One region of the Paenibacillus sp. FSL K6-1230 genome, then DNA from elsewhere that is predicted to be linked to it. Evidence: predicted binding sites of a transcription regulator. Region 1 holds the regulator's gene; the other holds the start of a gene.
What was found. Region 1 encodes CtsR, which represses protease genes until heat stress. Its sites were predicted from a motif close to ATGGTCAATAAAGGTCAAACA; they were not measured.
Positions count from the first base shown of each region.

Region 1 (3,419 bases):
CGGCTTCCTTGGATTCGACGACAGTGGCATAAGACAAGATACCGTAGGATCGCATAATGCGGTCTGTAATCCGCAATATCGATTCATTCATCAGACGCTCTCTGGCTGCTCTCTCATGCTCAATAATCTGCAGTACGACACCGTGAAGGTTCTCTATGATCTCCTCCTCGGTCTGTCCCAGCGTAATCTGGTTGGAGACCTGGAACAGATTCCCTACTGCTTCGCTGCCTTCCCCATAAATTCCTCTAACCGTCAGCCCCACTTGTGAGACAGCAGACAAAATTCGATTAATCTGATGGGTCATAACCAAAGCTGGCAGGTGCATCATGACAGAGGCCCGCAGTCCAGTACCTACATTGGTCGGACAACTGGTCAGATAACCACGTCGATCATCAAAGGCATAATCTACAGCTGCCTCAAAGACATCATCAATACTGCTTGCCTTTTGCCAAGCCTCTTTGACCTGACAGCCGGGATACAGACATTGAATACGTAGGTGATCCTCCTCATTAATCATAATACTTACGGCCTCGTTCTCGCTGATCATCACGGCACCATTGCGAGATTCACTGGCCAGATTTGGACTAATCAGATGCTTCTCCACCAACACTCTTTGATCCAGATCACTGGTCTCGGGAATCTTAAGCAAATGAAAAGCACCGTACTCCTTCATTTCCTCTTGCTCCAGCACCTCACTGAGCTTGTTCAACACCGCTTCCGATTGCTGGTTCGTGGCAAGCATAGGGAAGGGAAAATGCTGTAGATTGCGTGCGATCCGGACTCTACTGCTTATTACAATCTCAGAGTCCACAGCATCGCTGCGCATCCACTCACTTAAGGGCTGTTCGGTGAATCGGAGATTAGGCATGTCGCATCCCTCCTACTTTTCCAACTTTACTCTTGGGCTATCTGTTTTTCAAGCTCGCGGATCTGATCGCGCAATTGTGCAGCTGATTCGAACTCTTCCTGCTGGATCTTGAATTGCAGCTCACGCTTGAGTTCATCCACTTGCCGTCTGACTTTCATTTTGCCGCCAGTACGCACAGGCACCTTGCCCACATGTGTAGTGCCACCATGCACACGCTTGAACAACGGATCTAGTCGTTCATCAAAATATTTATAGCAAGAGCTGCAGCCAAAGCGCCCGATCTTGCTGAATTGAGAATAGGTCATTCCGCATTCCTCACACCGTGTAGCCTGTGGTGCGGAAGCTCCCTGCATCTGACTCTTATTAGCAGGATCAAAATCAAGAAGGCCTGATAATAGACTGTGAATAGAAAATCCGTTAGAGGTTCCGGGAATGAGCTCACCCTTTTCCCTGGCACAGGCCTCACAGATATGAAATTCCGTCTTCTCTCCATTCACGATCTTGGTGAAATGGAGCGTTGCCGGCCTCTTATTACATTCTTGGCACAGCATACAAGTACCTCCTTTATAATGTAACCCAGACTTGATCACAATCAGTCAAGAATTCCTGACCAACGGACTAATCCCATCAGGCTACATGTCTTGGTTCAACCTCCATCAGCACTATAGATGTAGCTCAACTGAGTGGAACTCGGTCCTGCTCTATACTGCCGAAGAAGGCTTTATCTGGCGAGAAGTGCTATAAGCATCGCCTTGAAGACTCGCGCCCGCAACTGGTCCCTTAGTGGAAGCTTTAATGCCAAAGACTCTCTGGAGATCGCTGCTTTCATGATTGCTGCCTCCCGCCTGTTCAGCACACGGGCTTCCTCCAACTGATAGATTAACCCTTCTGCTGCGGTCTGGCTAATCTCATCTCCTATCGTATGGTGCAGATGAGTATGCAGTATGTGCTGAGCTGGTAGCTCAATTCGCTGAATGCGAATATACCCGCCGCCTCCGCGTTTACTTTCAACGAGATAGCCTTTCTCAAGGGTGAACCGTGTACTTATAACATAATTAATTTGGGAAGGCACGCAAGAGAAGCGGTCAGCCAAATCGTTGCGCTGGATTTCCACTAATCCTTCAGGACTCTCGACCAGCATGCTTTTCAGATATTGTTCGATAATATCAGAAACATTACGCATTTCATCATCCTCCACTGATGAAGACACAGGAATTGCTCTGTGCTCCACAGAGTGTGCCGTATACACAACTTAACCAAAGACTAAAGCCACGAATCTTGCAAAAATAAGCCCTACAGCAGCTCAACCCCTGTAAAAAGGACCTTATCCACCATAACGCTTGATTCGTTTTTCGACCTACACGGTCTGAAAAATCAAAGACTGTTCCAAAAGACCAAAGCTTACCCAAGCTACATAGACATTTGAACTTCGTTGACTTTGACTTTCTTTGACTTTGTTTTTATTATAACATAATTTTCTCATTTGCCAAGTCATCCTGTTTTTATTTTTTGCACTTTTTGGCGTTCTTAATCGTTCCAGAGAGGTTTCGCCGCAAATCGTTCCAAATATAAAACACAGGCCCCTAACATAGGAGCCTGTGTTATTGAACTTATTTATGCTAAACTATACAATTCTGCAACTTTGAAAGGGTCCGCTTAGAAGTGATCCATTAAATGAGTAGTAGCTTGTGGTAAGCGCGCTGCCCATGTGGCAGCGATACTAGAGCTACCTTGGAGCTTTTCCCATGTGGACAAATAAATCGGATCCCTGTAGCCGATCATCATGGCAGTCAAAGCCTGAATGTCACAGGTGAGATCAGCCTTCTCTGCCTCTAGGTTGGATGGACGCCAGCTACCCTGACCACTACTTGAGATAACGATCTCCCAGACACCATCATTCCAAGGTGCATATGGATCTGTAAGTGCAAGCGTGAACCTGGTCTCCTCTGCAGCTGGAACAAAAGGATACTGGGACCAGAATGCAGATGCATCGACAATTCTACCCATGAAATAAGGAATAATCTCCTGTTGTATCCTCGGGTCTTGAAGCAGGTAAGGCATTGCGTCATCCATAGGAACGTATGTAAAGATGCCTCGCTCCACCATTGAATCGTGATTGGCTAAATAAGTCCATAGCCCACGTCTAGCCCGTTCAGTGGTGAAGACCAATTCATTACACAACAGCTCTCTATTTTCAATCTTATACAGCACGTAACCTTCAGGTTCACCCTTGACGTTATAATATACTGCTGTATAGCGGTGGTCACGGAATACCCGCTCCTGCCACCAGCTCTCACTACGTGCCAAGGTTCCGTTATATCGACGTGCATAGACGTCATAAATTGAGCTTAAAATGGCAATATCACGAATATCCCGTCGGACCTCGCCTTCCTCCACTGTCTTGAGGGGGAATTTCTCCGCTGGAATCGTATACTTACGATACTCTGTATAGATTTCCCACCCGAATTTGCGATAGAACGGGAAAGAGAATGGGTGTAAAAATGATAGAGTCTGACCAGCACGCTTCATTTCCTCAAGGGCATGGACTAGT
Region 1 covers NZ_JBBOCK010000001.1:5,577,203-5,580,621, forward strand. The annotation lists gene MKX74_RS24820 (protein arginine kinase) at 1-868, opposite strand, end outside; gene MKX74_RS24825 (UvrB/UvrC motif-containing protein) at 895-1,419, opposite strand; gene MKX74_RS24830 (CtsR family transcriptional regulator) at 1,590-2,051, opposite strand; gene MKX74_RS24835 (GNAT family N-acetyltransferase) at 2,525-3,419, opposite strand, start outside.

Region 2 (3,419 bases), 5.4 Mb from region 1:
CTCTTATGATGCCGAGAGCTTGACCTATACAATTAATGGTGGACAGAACAAGGTTCGTATTTATGACGGGAGCGATGAAGAGCTGTTCTTGAATGTGAACCAGGTTTATATGAAGGGTATGGAAGGAACTAAGAAGAACGGTAAGCTCTATATACCGATTGGTGTGGTGAAGAATTATCTGGGCGTCCAGGCGGCGTGGGACGGTGTGAGTAAGCAGGTTCGGATGAGTGCGGGGAAGAATCAGCTTTTAAAATGGTCAATGGAGCCTGTGCTGCAGAAGGAAGAGCCTACGGTTCAATATGATATTCATACATTGAAATTAGAGGGAGACTATCCCGGAATAGCCAAGATCAACGAGATCCTGAAGAAGCGTGCGGAAGAGTTGGCGGCTGCTTCCAAAGAATCTGTAAAGACTGGCGGCCCGACGGCAGACCATCCATTTCAATTTGAGAATAACTATTTGGTAACGGATCTTCAAGCTGATGTCGTCAGCCTGGTTGTGGATGAGTATGGATACCTTGGCGGAGCACACGGGATGACAGTCCGTAAAGGCTACACCTTCTCTCTGAAGGATGGACAGCTGCTGAAGCTGGAAGACGTATTGGGGGCGAACCCGAATTACCTGAAGGCGCTAAATGACAAGCTGACTCCACAAGTTACGAACCATGGTGGATATCTTGGGGATTTCAAGGGCATTGGCAAGGATCAGGATTTCTACCTGTCTCCTGCTGGCGTCGTGATCTTCTTCCAGCAATATGAGTATACGGCTTATGCTGCCGGGATTCCGGAGTTCGTATTCCCATATAGCTCATTGCTGCCACAAGGGAAGGCCCCCTTCTCTCGTTAAGAATATGCTAAGAATAGCTACTTTCACAGCGACTCAAGAGAAGACCTGAATACACAGTCAAACCAAGAAATTACACACTGTATCAAAGGAAACATAAACAAGCTACCTACAGGACAGAGTGAAAAAGCTAAATAAGCCGCCTTCGGCTATAACCGGAGGCGGCTTATTTGTTCTGTCAACTATTGCCGTGGTACTAGGTCACGCCATACCCTCAGGCAAAGTGTATTAGACACCTTGTGGTGGAGTGCTCGAGATCACTTGGTCAACCAGACCATATTCCTTGGCTTCCTCAGCGGACATGAAATAGTCGCGGTCGGTGTCCTTCTCAATCCGTTCCAGCGGCTGTCCTGTGCGTTCAGCCAGAATCTTGTTCAGCTTGTCACGCATCTTGAGGATGCGACGTGCACGAATCTCGATGTCTGTCGCCTGTCCTTGGGCTCCGCCCAACGGCTGGTGAATCATGATCTCACTGTTCGGAAGGGCGAAGCGCTTGCCCTTGGCCCCTGCATTCAGCAAGAATGCGCCCATCGAAGCAGCCATACCTACACAGATGGTAGATACATCAGGCTTAATGAAATGCATAGTATCGAAGATCGCCATGCCGGCTGTGATCGAGCCGCCAGGACTGTTGATGTACAAGTGGATGTCTTTTTCCGGATCTTCCGCAGTCAGAAACAGCATTTGAGCGATAATGGAATTGGCAACAACATCATTTACATCAGAACCGAGGAAAATAATGCGATCCTTCAGCAATCTGGAATAGATGTCATAGGCGCGTTCGCCGCGATTGGTTTGTTCAACGACCATAGGAATGTAACTCACGTAAAAACCTCCCTTAAATTAGTTCGATTATGTGTTGCGAAAGGTCTTAGAATATATTCTTCCAAAGTCCCTTCCCATTAAACTGTTACCTTAATAACCACATCATAAACAATTTAAATCAAAAAGTCAAAGAAAGTCAAACTAAAGAATCAAAAAAAGAGCGAATCCGCTCTTACATGGTTAACAATATAATAAGTGCTTATGTACAAGTTCTTAGAAAGTATGGCGCGCCCGCAAGGAATCGAACCTTGATCTCAGGCTCCGGAGGCCTACGTCATATCCATTGGACCACGGGCGCATGCTATTTATTAAAGCACTACTCAATCAATTATATTCTCTAACTAACTAATTAACTAGCTAATTCACTAATTGGCGAGCAAAGTTGATTATATGCTAAGTGGAATGAAAAAGCAAGTATCTGATTAGAGCGCACGCTTATTATGTGATCTATGGATATTTACCGATATAACATGCCACCTAGGGTAACATAACTGACCAATACCTAACGGAAGATGTATCTTTTTGCAAAATTTATAGCCTGAATCTGTTTTTTTGACGTAAAGATTCCTTACTTATGTATAAAGGGCAAAAAGGTAGTGAAATATAGGTTCGGGGCACTTGCTTCTGAAGCAAATATTGGGTAGAATAACTGTGGGACTTAAAAAGTTAACCCGGGACATTTTGAGACCAGCTAGGTTTGAGATGGACTGTACCATCTGATTGTGAGTTAGAGCAGAATAGAAGTCTGCAGGAGTGGAAAGCATGCGAAATATATTAGAAATACAGAAGCAGCTTCTGCCTGATCTCACGGAAGTTTTGAAAAAAAGATATACCATCCTGCATCAGATCATGCTGTCTGAGGTGGTTGGCCGCCGAACGCTGGCGTCATCCCTTCATATGACAGAACGTGTACTGCGAGCTGAAACCGATCTGTTGAAGGCCCAAGGGCTTCTGGAGATTGATCATGTAGGCATGAGGGTGAGCGAGGCCGGATACGAGCTGCTAGAGCGGCTTGAGCCGATTGCCAAGGAATTGTTCGGATTGTCCCTGCTCGAGGAACAGATTCGTCAGATGTACAACCTGAGGAAGGTTGTCGTTGTACCCGGTGACTCGGATAGCTCGCCTCTTGCGAGAAGAGAACTGGGAAGAGCGGGCGCCAAAGCCCTTCTGGGGATTATGGGGGATGAGGATATCATTGCCGTCACTGGTGGCACTACGATTGCCGAGGTGGCCGAGCAGTTGACTACACCGCCCACAGGCCCGATTCGCGGTGGATGGTTCGTACCCGCACGCGGCGGACTTGGCGAGAGCATGGAGATGCAAGCGAACACGATTGCTTCCACTATGGCACGCAAGGTTGGTGCCCAGTACCGACTGCTTCACGTCCCTGATCTGCTTAGTAACCATGCTTATGAATCATTGCATCAGGATCAGAGCGTTCAGGAGATTGTCAGTATTATCCGTAAAAGTCGAATTATCATTCATGGCATCGGGAATGCCAATGAGATGGCCCGCCGGCGCAGGCTGGAGCAGGAAGTCATTAATGAGATTCGTGCTGAAGGGGCCGTTGCAGAGTCATTCGGCTATTACTTTAACGAGGATGGTATTGTCGTTCACAAGATGCTGACGCTTGGGCTCCGACTGGAGGACATCAAGCGAACTGAGATTGTGCTGGCGATTGCTGGAGGTTCTAGCAAGGCTACGGCGATTCAGGCAGTTCTTCGTTTTGGTCATGAGGATATTCTGGTCA
Region 2 covers NZ_JBBOCK010000001.1:183,859-187,277, forward strand. The annotation lists gene MKX74_RS00885 (DUF3298 domain-containing protein) at 1-847, shown strand, start outside; gene clpP (ATP-dependent Clp endopeptidase proteolytic subunit ClpP) at 1,073-1,669, opposite strand; tRNA gene MKX74_RS00895 (tRNA-Arg) at 1,893-1,967, opposite strand; gene MKX74_RS00900 (sugar-binding transcriptional regulator) at 2,432-3,419, shown strand, end outside.
Region 2: a site for CtsR is predicted at 1,792-1,812, ahead of clpP (ATP-dependent Clp endopeptidase proteolytic subunit ClpP). Genes of this name have one in related genera too.